3 regions of the Ensifer meliloti genome follow, and region 2 is predicted to be linked to each of the others. Evidence: predicted binding sites of a transcription regulator. Region 2 holds the regulator's gene; each other region holds the start of a gene.
The links. The regulator LexA, encoded in region 2, represses DNA repair genes until DNA is damaged. The targets are predictions, from matches to a motif close to TGTTCNNNNTGTGTTCNG.

Region 1 (5,255 bases), 700 kb from region 2:
ATGCATGCGCTGGTCGCCGAAAGCGAGGGGCGGCTCATCGGACTGACGCACTACATTTTTCACCGCAGCACGACGTCGATCCAGCCGAATTGCTATCTGCAGGACCTTTTCACCGATGAGGCCGCCCGCGGCAAGGGAGCCGGCCGGGCGCTCATCAACGGAGTCTACGAAGCGGCGAAACGCGTGGGGTCGCCGCGTGTCTATTGGCTGACCCACGAGACCAACGACACGGCGATGCAGCTCTACGACAAGGTGGCCGAGAAGCCGGGCTTCGTTATGTATCGAAAGATGTTTTGAGGCCGATAAGGTAGAGCGGAAAACCGCTGCACGGTTTTCCCGGAAGTGCTCACACCCGTTCTACGAACCCATCCAGCACGCGCTTCTGCCCGGCGCGGTCGAAATCGATCGTCAGCTTGTTGCCCTCGATCGCCGCGATGTTGCCGTTGCCGAACTTGATGTGGAAGACCCGGTCGCCGACATTGAAGCGGGAGGGCTCGGCGCTCGTCGACTTGGCGACGAGCTCGCCTTCGATGGTGCGGGTGCGGGGGCCCGATTCGCCGTAACCGATGCGTTCGATGGCGTGGCCGGAGCGGGTGCCCCAATTGTCTCGGGTGGCCTCCGACCGGTGCTGCTGGGCGCGTTTCCAGCCGGGCGTCTGGTAATTGTTCTCGAAGGGATCGGCCTTGTCGAAGCGCGACTGGCCGTAACCGCCGCGACCGTAACCGCCATAGGAGACCTCCTGTTCGGCCACTTCCACATGAGCGATCGGCAACTCGTCGAGGAAGCGCGAGGGAAGCGTCGATTGCCAGAGGCCGTGGATGCGGCGGTTCGAAACGAACCAGATATGACAGCGGCGCTTGGCCCGGGTGATGCCGACATAGGCGAGGCGGCGCTCCTCCTCCAGACCTGCGCGGCCGCCTTCATCCAGGGCGCGCTGATGCGGAAAGAGCCCTTCCTCCCACCCCGGCAGGAAGACGGTGTCGAATTCCAGCCCCTTGGCCGAATGCAGCGTCATGATGGAGACGGCGTCCATATTCTCGTTCTGCTCGGCGTCCATCACCAGCGCGACGTGCTCGAGAAAGCCGCGCATGGACTCGAAGGCTTCCATCGAACGAATGAGCTCCTTCAGGTTTTCGAGGCGCCCGGGCGCTTCCGCCGATTTGTCGGCCTGCCACATGGCGGTATAGCCGCTCTCGTCGAGGATCTGCTCTGCAAGTTCGGTGTGCGGCGTCGTTTCGAGCAATGTCTGCCAGCGGCGGAAATCGGCGACGACGTCGAAGAGGCCCTTGCGAGCCTTCGGCTTCAATTCGTCCGTCTCGACGATGTCGCTTGCCGCGGCCAGCATCGGGATGTCGCGGGCCCGGGCATAGTCGTGCAGGGTGCGGACGGTCGTCTCGCCGAGGCCGCGCTTCGGCGTGTTGACGATCCGCTCGAAGGCGAGGTCGTCGGCGGGCTGGCAGACGAGGCGGAAATAGGCCATGGCATCGCGGATTTCGAGCCGCTCATAGAAGCGAGGGCCGCCGATGACGCGATAGTTGAGGCCGAGCGTGACGAAGCGGTCTTCGAATTCGCGCATCTGGAAAGAAGCGCGCACGAGGATCGATATGTCGTTCAGATTGTGCTTCTTGCGCTGGAGCTGCTCGATCTCTTCGCCGATCGCGCGAGCCTCCTCCTCGGAGTCCCAGGCGGCATGAACATGCACCTTCTCGTCGTCGGGATTCGTGCGCTCGGTAAAGAGCGTCTTGCCGAGCCGGCCCTCGTTATGGGCAATCAGATGCGCCGCCGCGCCGAGGATATGCTCGGTCGAGCGGTAGTTGCGCTCCAGCTTGATGACCTTGGCGCCGGGGAAATCCTTCTCGAAGCGGAGAATGTTGTCCACCTCGGCGCCGCGCCAGCCGTAGATCGACTGGTCGTCGTCGCCGACGCAGCAGATGTTGACGGTGGGTTGCCCCTCACCCCGGCCCTCTCCCCGTTCTGACGGGGAGAGGGGGGATTGCGAACGCGCCGCTTGTCCCTTCTCCCCGTCGGACGGGGAGAAGGTGGCCGGCAGGCCGGATGAGGGGCGATTTCGCGACGCTTGCGTCTGCTGGGCCAGCAGCCTCAGCCACATATATTGCGCCGTGTTGGTGTCCTGGTACTCGTCGACGAGGATGTAACGGAACTTGGCGTGATACTCCTTCAGCACGTCCGGATTGGCGCGGAACATGCGGATCGGATGCAGCAGCAGGTCGCCGAAATCGCAGGCATTCAGGGTCAGCAGCCGGTTCTGGTAGGCGGCATAGAGCTCGCGGCCCTTGCCGTTGGCAAAGGCGCGGGCATCGCCTTCCGGGATTTGCGACGGGTCCAGGCCCTTGTTCTTCCAGGTGTCGATCATGCCGGCGAACTGCTTGGCCGGCCAGCGCTTGTCGTCGAGGCCCTCCGCCTGGATGAGCTGCTTGATGAGGCGAACGACGTCGTCGGTGTCGAGGATGGTGAAGTCGGACCGCAGGCCCACCAGCTCGGCATGGCGGCGGAGGAGCTTGACCCCGATCGAGTGGAAGGTGCCGAGCCAGGGCATGCCTTCGACGGCGTGGCCGACGAGCACGCCGATGCGCTCCTTCATCTCCCGCGCCGCCTTGTTGGTGAAGGTGACGGCGAGGATCTGCGAGGGATAGGCGCGGCCGGTCGAAAGGATATGGGCGATCCGCGTCGTCAGAACGCGCGTCTTGCCGGTGCCGGCGCCGGCGAGCACGAGTACCGGACCTTCCAGCGCCTCGACTGCCTCCCGTTGCTCCGGATTGAGCCCGGAGACATAGTCCGGTCGCTGGGCCTTGTCGCGGGCGGCCATGGCGCGCGCGGCGATGCCGCCGCCGGCGGCCGCGGGTTTCCGCGGCGCGGGCTCCTCGTCGAAAAAGGGAATATCGTCAAAACCTTTGGTCATGCGGCCCAATGTAGTGATTCGGGACCGAAAGGCCAGAAAGGATGTTCTTCTTTTATTCCGGAACCTTCGCCCACCCGGGCATGCCTGTGGAAAGACTGGTGTTTTCAGGCCGGCATGCCGAGTTTTTATGTTCTGCCGGACGCGTCGAACACCGGATCGACCGGCACCTGCAGGGCCGTCGCGAGCTGGTTGGTCTTGGCGGCAAGCGAAATGACGCGCAGGAGATCCGCGTGCTCGGCGTCCGTCATTCCCTTGGCCCTGGCGGCGGCGGTATGGGAATGAATGCAGTAGCCGCAGCCATTGGTCACGGAAACGGCGATATAGAGCATCTCCTTCACCAGTGGATCGAGCGGCGAAGGCGTCGCCATCACCGCCTTGACCTCCGCCCAGGTCCGCTCCAGCAGATCGGGGTCGAAGGCGAGCCAGAGCCACATATTGTTGATGAAGTCCGATTTCCGGGTCGCGCGGATGTCGTCGAAGACGGCCTTGACGCGTGGGTCGGATTCGGGACCGGATGGCGGCGCAACAGTGCTCATGCTTGCTCCATGCGTTTCAAACGAGAGCGAAGACGCGGGCCGGGCCGCCGGTGCCGCCGCGGTGCTTGGGCGCGCCGAGGACCAGCGTCGCGCCCTTCGCCGGCAGCTTGTCGAGATTGGCGGCCGCCTCGAGCCCCCAGCGGCCTTCCGGCAGCCAGGCGTAGTGGGCGGCGAAATCGGGTGAGATGCCGTGGTCGAGCGAGAGCGTATCGACGGCAATGCCGGCTGCCCTCGTGTCCTCGATCAGGAACTTGGCTGCTTCGACGTGAAAGCCGGGGAAATGCATCTTTCCAGCCGTGTCGGCATTGCGGAACTTGTCGCTGCCGAGATGATCCGACCAGCCCGACAGCATGGCGACGCAGGCGTTCTCGGGAATGTCCCCGTTGGCGGCGATCCACGCTTTGATGTCGTCCGGCGTCAGCTGCGCATCCGGATCGGCGGCCGCCTTCTCGCGGATGTCGACGACGCAGAGCGGCACGATCAGCTTGTCGAGGGGCAGCTCCGCCACCGAAAGGCCGTCGGCGGAGAAGTGCAGCGGCGCGTCGACATGCGTACCGGTGTGCTCGTTCACCCGAAGTTCGAACAGGTTGAACTTGTGTTCGGCATATTTGAACTTCTGCTCCCGGAAGAATTGCTGCTGGCCGAAGAAGGTCGGAAACTCCTCATGAAGTTCATGGGTGAGATCGGTGACGCTGCCGTGGCCGGCGGCAAGCGCCGGAGGTACGATTCCCATGCCGGCGGCGGCAATGCCTGCCGTACCGACCGCGGCCGCACGGAGCAAACCGCGCCGCGACACCATCCGCTGCTTGACCGATTCGATGACGCATGCATCGCACATTGCCGTCTCCCTTCGTGTCGAGAGCCGGCCCGAAACAGCCGCCGGCGACGAACAGAATAACCGAGCCACGCAAGCTGTAAACATGCCGCCGCCTCACCGCCGGCGTGTGCGTTTCAGGACGGCGCAAGCGCCATCATGCCGCCACCAAAATCGCTTTTGTTACAATTGCGTAATGATGCCATTCCGAGATTGCCCGGACGTCTGCAAACAACGATAATCAGCGCAAATCGGAACGTTCCATCGGGTGCGCGCCTCGTTGGAGCGCGCTTTTCTTTTGGAGAGCTTTTCTTTTGGAGACATGAATGCGCTTTTGGAATCAGCTCGCGATCAGCGTCGTCGTCCTCGCCGTCGGGGGCGCCGCGTGGGTGCGTCTTGCGCCCGGAGCGGGTGAGACCTTGGCCGCGATCGGGGTTTCGCAACCGTTGATCGATGCCTTGTCGGGACCGCAGGGCGGCGAAGGGGCAAGGGGCGGTTCGGGCGATAGCGAGCGCGGGCAGGGTCGACGAAGCGGCTTCGCGGAAGCACCCCTGGTCGTCGTCAAGCCGGCCGAGCGCGCCGTCGTCAACGACAGGCTGAACGCGATCGGCAACGGCGAAGCGATCCGCTCGGTTACCGTGACGCCGACCGCAACGGGAAATCTCACCGAAATACTGGTGAAGTCGGGCGACAGGATCACGGAAGGCCAGGTCATCGCGCGCCTCGACAGCGACGACCAGATGATCGCTGCCGAGCAGGCGCGGCTGACGCGCGACAGTGCCCGGGAGAAGGTCGAGCGCTACCGCAATCTCAGCACCGCGCGCGCAGTGACCGTCGTCGAGGTGCGTGACTCCGAAATCGCGCTGCAGGCGGCCGAACTGGCGCTGAAAACGGCCGAGCTCGACCTGAAGCGTCGCGATATCGTGGCGCCCTCCAAGGGGGTGGTCGGGATCATCACCGTCAATATAGGAGATTACGTCACGAC
Region 2 (5,255 bases):
GCGCTGCCCTACCTCGCTCGCCAACGCCATTCCCAGGGTCTTCCAGGACGACACGCCCGAGGACAGGAAAGCGATTCAAGAGGTCATCAACCAGGTCGTCGCTTATCCGCTGAAGGATTTCGACGGAGAGATGAAGACGATCGAATGGGCCAAGGTCCCGGACATTCCCGGACCGCCATCGTCTGGCGAGGAAACCAAATGGGTGGTCCCGGATAAGTTCTTCGATCAGTTCGGCGAGGTTCTCGACACTGTCGATCCGTTGCCGGGCGAGGAGGCTCTCTATGGCCAATTCCGCCTGCTGCTCGATGCAGCCTCCAAGGACCCCGAACTGAAAAAGGTGCTGGTTGCGACCGCGGTCGAGACCGAAGACAAGGTCATCCAGCCGTTCTTCCAGTGGAAGCACAACGGACGTCCGGCCGGGAACGGATGGAACCGTTCTACCAACAATGCGCAGTTCGGCGTCGACTATTTCAACCGGACCGGAACGGCAAAATCGAACATGTTCGACAACCGGCCGAACGAGACGCAATATTTCTACACCGACCACGACGGCGCGGGCGGAGAACTCAGCGGCAGCGGCAGCTATGCGATCACCTTCCCAGCCGGGCAGGAGCCGCCGGTCAACGGGTTCTGGTCATTGACCCTGTACAACGACAAGCATCTCTTCCACGCGAACGACCTCAAACGCTACTCACTCGGCACCAAGAACAAGAACCTAAAGCGCAACTCCGACGGTTCGCTTACCCTCTACGCCGGCGCGAAGTCGCCCGGGGGCGACAAGGAAAACAACTGGCTGCCCGCGCCGGACGGGAAGTTCTCGCTCTACATCCGCGCCTATTGGGGCAAAGAGGCAATTCTCGATGGCTCTTGGCAGCCGCCCGCGATCGAGGTGGCTCAATAGCCAGTGCTGAAAGCCGATAGTGGCGTTGTGTGTTCGTGACCTTGCACTCCGCCCTATCTGCCAGCCGGCGGGCACCGACGCGGCTTGCAGTCGTCAGCCTCATCTCTGTATTGCGATGCATTCGGCAAGTGGAATGCACTGGCGCGGTCGGCCGAAAACTCTTATACAATCGTTGACCAGTGGGGTCGTAGCTCAGTTGGGAGAGCGCCGCAATCGCACTGCGGAGGTCGAGGGTTCGACTCCCTTCGGCTCCACCATCCACCAGTCCTCCCTGCCGGCTCGCTGCTTGCCAAAAAAGCTGATTTGAGAGAAAGTTTTAGTCTGACCCGTTCGAGGTCTGGGCAACTCCCGCGAGTGGAGCAAAACATGCCTGTTAAATCTTTGGTGGCAGCCGCAATTTTTTCCCTCTTCGCCCTTTCGGGGTGCGCCAGCACAGGCTCGACCAACACGACCTACACCCAGTGGTACGGGCCTTATCCCGAGCCTGAATTCGACGTTCTTACGCCGGGCGGACTGCGCCTTGCCTATTAGCATTGCATAGGCGACCGACTGCGCCGCCCGCCGTAAGCCCAAAACATGCGAGAGCGTATCGGCCCCTGCCCCGAATTCCGAGCGATCGCCATCGACACGCCGGATCGCGGGGCGGATCGGCATTCAACAGCAAGCGAAATTCACGGAATTTTAGGCACTTGCGGAACACATATGGAACAGATAGGTTCTGTTCTTGATTTGTTTCGCGATTCTGGAGTGACGCCATGCTGACCCGCAAGCAACAGGAATTGCTTCTGTTCATTCACGAACGAATGAAGGAATCCGGGGTCCCGCCGTCCTTCGACGAGATGAAGGACGCCTTGGACCTTGCGTCCAAATCGGGCATCCACCGTTTGATCACCGCACTCGAAGAGCGTGGGTTCATTCGCCGGCTACCTAATCGCGCCCGGGCCCTCGAAGTCATCAAGCTGCCGGAGGCCTATGCGGGCGCTTCGCAGGTCCGCCGCGGCTTTTCGCCGAGCGTGATCGAAGGCAGTCTGGGCAAGCCTGCTGCGCCGCCCCCCGCACCGAAACCGGCGCCGCCGGCCGAGGCCGCATCGGTCGCCGTTCCGGTCATGGGCCGCATTGCCGCCGGTGTGCCGATTTCGGCAATCCAGAACAATATGCACGATATATCCGTACCGGTTGAAATGATCGGCAGCGGCGAGCACTACGCTCTCGAGATCAAGGGCGATTCGATGATCGAGGCCGGCATCCTCGATGGCGATACGGTGATCATCCGGAACGGAAGCACCGCCAGCCCCGGGGATATCGTCGTCGCGCTGATCGACGACGAGGAAGCGACCCTGAAGCGATTCCGTCGCAAGGGCGCCTCTATTGCGCTGGAGGCCGCCAATCCGGCTTACGAAACACGCATATTCGGTCCGGACCGGGTCAAGATCCAAGGCAGGCTCGTCGGCCTCATCCGGCGCTATCATTAGAGCTTCCTGACCAGGTGCGCAGCCGCTTCCTACGAAAGTACGCAATTTCAAAGCGCTGACGTGGGAGTATTGCGCCTTGGGACGCTATGACCACGCCCGGTCATAGAACGGAAGACACATTTATACAGAATAAAAAAGTCCCTATTCCAAATGTACCCTCTTGCGGATTGCGGTCAATCATTCTAAATCCGCGCCACGATTTGAAAACGCAAATCGTAGAGGCCTCGTGGCGGAGTGGTGACGCAGAGGACTGCAAATCCTTGTACGCCGGTTCAATTCCGGCCGAGGCCTCCAAAAGCCACACCTGATCAGCTTTGTTACCGACAAACTTCCTCTCGTCAGACGAGGGCGAAATCCGCATTCGCAAAGACGAAGTTGGCAGCGCTGAGGTCGGCAGCGTGGATGCCGATCAGAGTGACCTGATCGACCGTGCCATTCAGCTGCAGGACAGCGTTCCCGTCAGCATCGTCGCCGATGTTGGACAAAAAATCGGCGAAGTCGTCGTAGCCATAGCCGGCGATTTGGATGATGTCCTTGTCCAATTCGAAGTCGAAGATCTTATCCCGCCCACTGTTCCGCGCAAACAGGAACTGATCGGCACCGGTCTCGACCGCGAAGGCTGCGGTAAGTCGGCCATCGCCCCAGAGCTGATCGTTACCGGCGCCGCCAATCAAGAGGTCGTCCCCACCCGCGGTGTCCACGCCGACCTCTGCATCGCCATACAGGACATCATCGCCTTTGCCTCCGTCGAGCAGGTCGTTGCCGCCACTGCCGCCACGTGAGAAAAGAACATCTCCAACAAGAAAGTCGTTGCCAGAACCACCATAGAGGTGGTCGTCGCCGCCGATGCCGGATTCCACGACGCCCTGGTCGAGGCCATCTCCGTAGAGTTTGTCATGGCCCTCTCCGCCCTGGAGCCGATCGTTCCCGCCAACGAAAAAATCGCCGAGGGAGAAAGCGTCGCCCGAGAGAATATCGTCTCCGGCGCCGCCGTCGAGCCAGTCGTCGCCACCACGTCCTCTGAGGCAATTGTAGCCATCGCCGTAGAGTGTATCGTTGCCTTTGCCGCCCGAGAGACGATCGTTCCCTCCGGCGACGATCGCGGAGTCACTCACATCGATCGAGAAGGCATCGCCGTACAGCGTGTCGTCGCCGGCGCCGCCGTCGAGCTGGTCGTCGCCACCACGCCCCTGATCGGAGATCGCCCAAGCGTCGCCGAAGAGCGTGTCGTCGCCTCCGTGCCCGTCAAGGCTGTCGCGGCCACCCTGCCCCGAAGACAGGAAGCCGCCGATTTCGAAGACTCCCAGGCTATTGTCGGTCGTGAATGGGTCTCCGAAGACAATGTCCGGATCGTTCGTGCCGAAGATGTGGTTGTCGAGCCCGAGCCAAGGGGCGATGCCACCGATCAGATGCGCCATTTTTCTCTCCACAGTGCTGCAAAGCAGGTGATGCTCGTCTTGGGGACCCGGACGGCCCTGGGGGCGTCGACCTCGTCCGGCCTCGTCGGAGTGACGAGCGGGCTAACGCTTTGAAAATACGCACTTCCGCACGGAAAACCGTCCACACTTTTCCTGAAAGTGCTCTAATGTTGCCGAACGCGATGTTCCTGTCCATTGACCACTTCGGATTAACTACAGGTTGTACTTTCCGGTGAAGTTCTGCGTCCGGATGCTGAAAGACGGAAGAGGTTGCCCACGCTCCGGACGACGTCCACGAAGAGCAGAACCCGGAGGACCATGTGGTCTCGTGATCGGCGATTGTGCTATAGCGTCCCGTCGGCCGGCCTCATCGGGAGGGCGGCACTCGAAGCGCGATGTGATGGATATTCCTTGGGGCTACATTCAGCGCCACTTCGATTGGCTCGGGCATGTGGTCGAGGGCGTCTGTATTGCAGCAGTCGTCGCCTTGCTGTTCATGGTGATTGCGCCGAGAAGGTTGGCGCTGATCATCGGCCTCGCCTTCGCCATCGGACACTTTCACGGCCGCGAAAAACGTGATTTCGAGATCAGCGCAAAGCTGCCGCCACCTCACCTAGAGGGTTATGAAATGTGGAAGTGGAGTTGGGATCAGGCGACCGACTTCTGGCCGGTCGCTTTGGTCCTCGCCTGCGTCATTGTGGCCCTCCTGCCCAAACGGCGTCGAAGGCCGGGCAGTTCCGACGACTGAAATGCGCTGCATCCGCATGCTGGTAGACTCTTCGCGAGGTCCACCTCTCAGGACTTGCCGGACGAGTTCGGCTTGCTCCGCCATCGGGCCCACCATACGGCCAGCTTGCGCCGCCGTCGGCGCATCGAGGGAATGTCGTGCGAAAGCACGAGCAGGCCGAGAGGAACCATCCAGAAGCCCAAGATCGGTAGAAAACCAAGCACACCGCCGAAGACGAGCAGAACGCCGATGAGGACGCGCAATGCCGGCGAATTGGGCAGGCTCATCCGCCATTTGCCAAGCACGATCTCACGCGTCTTGGGATCGATGCCAAAATGCTTCTTCTTGCCTTCGGTCGCCATCACTCTTCTTTCGTACCAATGACCCCACAGTTGGTGCCTTCTCCACAGGGCGGCAACCGCCTACCGTCATTTTTTTTGAAAAACCGCTTGGCAAATCGGAAAAGCATTTGTATTAGCAGCCTCACTTCTGCGGCGCAGATGATCCCTGGTAGCTCAGCGGTAGAGCACTCGACTGTTAATCGATAGGTCGCCGGTTCGAATCCGGCCCGGGGAGCCAGTTTCGAAAGAGCCATTCGCGGCAAAGCCCGAATGGCTCTTTTCATTTTGTCGGGCTGATTTCTCGTAGGTTTCCTCATGCGTCTTGCATGGCTTTTCCTGGTCCTCGCGATCGCGACCGAGGTCGTCGGCCTGACTGTGATGAAGGCGGCATCCGGC
Region 3 (5,255 bases), 1.3 Mb from region 2:
GCCGGTCGACGAGGAAAAGGCACAGTCGCTGATGAAGCTCATCGACAATCTCGAAGACGACGACGATGTCCAGAACGTCTACTCGAACTTCGAGGTCTCCGACGAGGTCCTGGCGAAGCTTTCGGCCTGAGGAGAGGAAGGGTACCCCCCTCTGGCCTGCCGGCCATCTCCCCCGCAAGGGGGGAGATCGGCAAGCGGCGATGTTCCACTCAATTCAATTAGGCAGCGTGCACGCACTGCATTCACCGTCGGGTAGGACGGGAGAATGCCCGGCAGGGCAAAGCGGGGCGTATCGGGCCGGTTGCGATCAGAGCACTCAACCCGTTCTCCGGATCCCGCCGAACAGCTTCACCGAACGCAATCGCGCTTCCATGTCGAAAATCGGCATCGAGACGATCAACTCGTCCGCCTTGGTGAGATCGAGAAACGCCTCGATCTTTCGGCGGATCGTCTCGGGGCCGCCGACCACGGCGTAGCTCATTGCGTGGTCGACGAAAATCTTCTCGTCCTGGCTCCAGAGGCCGTCCATCGATTTGACCGGCGGCGGGAAGCGCCCGCGCGCATTGCGGCGAAGCGCGACGAAGGATTGCTGCATGGAGGTGAAGAGGTGGTTCGCCTCCTCGTCCGTGTCCGCTGCGACGCCCATGACTCCGACCATGACATGCGGCTTGTCGAGCTGTGGCGACGGGGTGAAGCGCTCGCGGTATATTTCGAGCGCGGAAAGCAGCATGTCCGGCGCGAAATGCGAGGCGAAGGCGAAGGGAAGGCCGAGCATGCCGGCGAGATGGGCACTGAAATGGCTCGAACCGAGCAGCCAGATCGGCACGTTCGAATCCGCGCCCGGAACGGCGATGATCTTCTGGTCTTCGGTCGCCGGGCCGAGAAGCGCCTGCAGTTCCACGACATCGTTGGGGAAATTGTTGGCGCTCGCCTCCATGTTGCGGCGGAGCGCCTGCGCCGTTCTCATGTCCGTGCCGGGCGCGCGGCCGAGGCCGAGATCGATGCGGCCGGGGTAAAGCGCCGCAAGCGTGCCGAATTGCTCGGCGATGACGAGCGGTGAATGGTTGGGCAGCATGATGCCACCTGAGCCGACGCGGATCGTCCGCGTGGCCGAAGCCACATGCGAAATCACGAGAGACGTCGCGGCGCTGGCAATGCCCTTCATGCCATGGTGTTCGGCCAGCCAGAAGCGCTGATAGCCATTCTCCTCCGCCGCGATTGCCAGCCGCTGCGAATTTTCGAGCGACTCTGCGATGCTGCCCCCTTCGGTGATCGGCGACAGGTCGAGAATGGAAAAGGGGATCATGGCGAGGCTTTCAATTAAGAGAAATTGATCTTCCGCAATGTAGGTTCAAGTTTCCTTACGCCAAGGGTGCCCCGGCGCTTTTAGACAGTACGCGACCATTTCTGTGCAATGTTTTTGTTTTGTTCACTTTTTGCTGGCAGCGTCCCGCCGACCGAAATAGGGTGAAGCATGCAGAATACGATTCGCATCATCGGCATCGATCCGGGCTTGAGGCGCACCGGCTGGGGGGTCATCGAAACGCTCGGCAATTCGCTGCGTTTCGTCGCTTCCGGCACCGTCACTTCCGATGGCGAGTTGGATCTTGCCTCCCGCCTCTGCCAGTTGCATGACGGGCTTGCCGAGGTGGTGCACGGCTACCAGCCGCACGAGGCCGCTGTCGAACAGACCTTCGTCAACAAGGATGCGACCGCCACGCTGAAGCTCGGCCAGGCGCGCGGCATCGCCATGCTGGTGCCGGCCCGGGCGGGCTTGAGGGTCGCGGAATATGCGCCGAACGCCGTCAAGAAGGCCGTGATCGGCGTCGGCCACGGCGAAAAGCAGCAGATACACATGATGTTGAAAGTCCTGATGCCCAAGGCCGAGTTCAAAGGCAACGATGCCGCCGACGCGCTCGCCATCGCCATCTGCCACGCCCATAACAGGCAGGCAGTGACGAGCCGCCTTGCGGCGCTTGCGGGGTAGGTCGTGCGAATGAATATGACGGCAAGCGATACGCCCTCTGGCCGGCAGGTCAAAGGGCGTTGGAGGGCAACCGGATGATTGGCAAGCTCAAGGGCACGATAGACGAGATCGGCGAGGACCACGTGGTTCTCGACGTGCATGGGGTCGGGTATGTCGCCCATTGCTCGGCGCGCACGCTCGGAAAGCTCGGAAGCGCCGGAGAGGCGGCCGTGCTCTTCATCGAGACCTATGTGCGCGAGGATCAGCTGAAGCTGTTCGGGTTCCTGAGCGCGTTGGAGCGCGAATGGTTCCGCCTGCTTCAGAGCGTTCAGGGTGTGGGATCCAAGGTGGCGCTGGCGGTGCTCTCCACGCTGACCCCCGGGGAACTCGCCAATGCCATCGCCTTGCAGGACAAGACGTCGATCTCGCGCGCGCCGGGCGTGGGTCCGAAAGTTGCCGTGCGTATCGTCACCGAACTCAAGAACAAGGCTCCGGCCTTCGCCGGCGAGATGGCACCATCGATCGGCCTCAAGCAGGAGCTCGGCGAAGGCGTTGCCGCAGCGCCGGTTGCGGACGCGGTCTCGGCGCTCACCAATCTCGGCTATTCGCGAGACCAGGCGGCCAACGCCGTTGCGGCTGCGCTGAAAAACGGCGGGGAGGGCGGCGACAGCGCCAAGCTGATCCGCCTCGGCTTGAAGGAACTGTCGCGGTGAGGAAGCGGCGAGCCTTCCTGCGGCCACAAAAGCATTGGAGTAGAGGGACGCTGGCCGTTCTCGCTGGATTGATCCGGGCGCCCCAATTATGGTTGAGCGCGGCAGCGGCGGTGACCGGCCTCAACACCGGCACCCCTATGGCCGCGGACAGCCCGAAACGGAAGCAATGACATGAGCGAAGCCGCACGTCTGATCGCGCCGGAAAAGCGAGGCGAAGACCTCGATGCGACCATGCGCCCGCAGACGCTCGACGAGTTCACCGGCCAGGCTGAAGCCCGCGCCAATCTGAAGATCTTCATCGAGGCGGCGCGCAATCGCGGCGAAGCGCTCGACCACGTGCTCTTCGTCGGCCCGCCCGGGCTCGGCAAGACGACGCTGGCGCAGATCATGGCGAAGGAGCTCGGCGTCAATTTTCGCTCGACTTCCGGCCCGGTGATCGCCAAGGCCGGTGACCTTGCGGCGCTGCTCACCAATCTCGAAGAGCGCGACGTGCTCTTCATCGATGAAATCCACCGCCTCAATCCGGCCGTCGAGGAAATCCTCTATCCGGCCATGGAGGATTTCCAGCTCGACCTCATCATCGGCGAGGGGCCGGCGGCCCGTTCGGTGAAGATCGATCTCGCAAAGTTCACCCTCGTGGCGGCGACGACGCGCCTCGGACTGCTGACGACGCCGCTGCGCGATCGCTTCGGCATCCCCGTGCGGCTCAATTTCTATACGGTCGAGGAGTTGGAGCTGATCGTCCGGCGTGGCGCGCGGCTGATGGGTCTCGGCATGACCGACGAAGGCGCGCGCGAGATTGCCCGCCGGGCGCGCGGAACGCCCCGCATCGCCGGCCGCCTCCTGCGCCGGGTGCGCGACTTCGCCGAGGTCGCACGGGCGGAGGCCGTGACGCTAAAGATTGCCGACGAGGCGCTGACCCGGCTGCTCGTCGACAGCATGGGTCTCGACCAGCTCGACCGGCGCTATCTGACGATGATCGCCCAGAATTTCGGCGGCGGGCCGGTGGGGATCGAGACGATCGCCGCCGGGCTTTCCGAGCCGCGCGACGCGATCGAAGACATCATCGAGCCCTATCTGATCCAGCAGGGCTTCATCCAGCGCACGCCGCGTGGCCGCGTGCTCACGGCGAATGCTTGGAAGCATCTCGGCCTCAATCCGCCACGGGATGTCGAGGCAAGCCAATTCCGGCTGACGCTCGAGGACGACTGAAATGATCACCCGGCGGGGCTTCATGAAGGTCCTCGGCGGTGGATTGGTGAGCGCCGTGGCCCTGGGCAGCTACGCCTTCGGCATCGAACCGCTTGCGCGTCTGAGGGTGGCCCGCTACGCCCTGACGCCACCCGGCTGGAGCCCCGGCCTGAAGCTCCGCCTGGTCGCGCTCGCGGATGTTCATGCCTGCGAACCCTGGATGTCTGCGCGCCGCATCGCATCCATATGCGAGCGCGCCAACGACCTCGGCGGCGACGTGACGGTCCTTCTCGGCGACTACGCTTCCGGCATGAATCTCGTGACGCGCTATGTCCATTCGAGCGAGTGGTCGAAGGCGCTTGCCACGCTCAGGGCACCCCTCGGCGTCCATGCGATCATGGGAAATCATGATTGGTGGGAAGACAGGACCGCCCAGAAGAACGGCGGCGGCGATACCTTCGGCCATCGGGCATTGGCCGGCGTCGGCATTCAGGTGTACAGCAATCGCGCGGTCCGCCTTGAGAAGAGCGGCTTCCCCTTCTGGCTCGCAGGGCTCGAGGACCAGCTTGCGCTCCTGCCGGGACGGAAATGGAAACGCGCGTGGATGGGCGGACTCGACGATCTCGACGGCACGCTTGCACAGGTGACGGACGAGGCGCCTGTGACACTGCTCGCGCACGAGCCGGATATTTTTCCGAAGGTGCCCTCGCGGGTGGCATTGACACTATCCGGTCACACGCATGGCGGACAGGTGCGCTTTGCCGGCCACTCGCCCGTCGTGCCATCGCGTTTCGGCGACCGGTACGCCTATGGTCATATTGTCGAGGGAGATCGCAACCTCATCGTCTCGGGCGGCCTTGGCTGCTCCATTGCACCGATCCGTTTTGGCGTGCCGCCGGAAATTGTGGTCGTCGATCTCGGATGACCGGAATTGCCCCTCATCCGGCTGCCGCCACCTTCTCCCCGCATGCGGGGAGAAGGGACTCGCGGTTTCGTCATTGCAACCAATATCGGCCGCGCATTCGCAGGGGGCATGTCCCCTCTCCCCGCTCGCGGGGAGAGGGTTAGGGTGAGGGGCGAAATCTTGGTTCAACGGTCACAGCTTGCACGGCAAGCTCCCGGATCGTCGCAGCCAGTCTTTCCCTTCCGCCCGGCACCCAGCCGAGAGCGCGCAGCTTCTCCGTCGACATCGTCTTGAATTCGGCCGCTTCCGCTGCCGGCGGCAGAGGGTGCGGGCAGCCGCTTGCAGCCTGGAGAAAGGAGAGGATCTCGCGGTTGTCGGTCAGCACGTCGGAGACGTTGAACACCTGACCGGATATTCTCGCCGGTTCGGTTTCTAGCATGAGGCGGACGGCCTGGGCGACATCGTCGCCGTGGACTTCCGT

Region 1: a site for LexA is predicted at 2,963-2,980, ahead of PZL22_RS12370 (ATP-dependent helicase). Genes of this name have one in related genera too.
Region 3: a site for LexA is predicted at 1,416-1,433, ahead of ruvC (crossover junction endodeoxyribonuclease RuvC). Genes of this name have one in related genera too.

What each region holds. Positions count from the first base shown of each region.
Region 1 is NZ_CP120365.1:1,075,319-1,080,573, reverse strand. Features, by position in the region: gene PZL22_RS12375 (GNAT family N-acetyltransferase) at 1-297, shown strand, start outside; gene PZL22_RS12370 (ATP-dependent helicase) at 347-2,920, opposite strand; gene PZL22_RS12365 (carboxymuconolactone decarboxylase family protein) at 3,046-3,456, opposite strand; gene PZL22_RS12360 (cyclase family protein) at 3,473-4,294, opposite strand; gene PZL22_RS12355 (efflux RND transporter periplasmic adaptor subunit) at 4,597-5,255, shown strand, end outside.
Region 2 is NZ_CP120365.1:376,711-381,965, forward strand. Features, by position in the region: gene PZL22_RS08860 (DUF1254 domain-containing protein) at 1-901, shown strand, start outside; tRNA gene PZL22_RS08865 (tRNA-Ala) at 1,083-1,158, shown strand; gene PZL22_RS08870 (hypothetical protein) at 1,268-1,432, shown strand; gene lexA (transcriptional repressor LexA) at 1,657-2,373, shown strand; tRNA gene PZL22_RS08880 (tRNA-Cys) at 2,594-2,667, shown strand; gene PZL22_RS08885 (calcium-binding protein) at 2,712-3,791, opposite strand; gene PZL22_RS08890 (hypothetical protein) at 4,192-4,539, shown strand; gene PZL22_RS08895 (membrane protein) at 4,587-4,880, opposite strand; tRNA gene PZL22_RS08900 (tRNA-Asn) at 5,023-5,097, shown strand; gene PZL22_RS08905 (SMR family transporter) at 5,175-5,255, shown strand, end outside.
Region 3 is NZ_CP120365.1:1,674,511-1,679,765, reverse strand. Features, by position in the region: gene PZL22_RS15260 (YebC/PmpR family DNA-binding transcriptional regulator) at 1-130, shown strand, start outside; gene PZL22_RS15255 (LLM class flavin-dependent oxidoreductase) at 317-1,306, opposite strand; gene ruvC (crossover junction endodeoxyribonuclease RuvC) at 1,475-1,987, shown strand; gene ruvA (Holliday junction branch migration protein RuvA) at 2,062-2,679, shown strand; gene ruvB (Holliday junction branch migration DNA helicase RuvB) at 2,851-3,891, shown strand; gene PZL22_RS15235 (metallophosphoesterase) at 3,893-4,795, shown strand; gene PZL22_RS15230 (NAD-dependent epimerase/dehydratase family protein) at 4,935-5,255, opposite strand, start outside.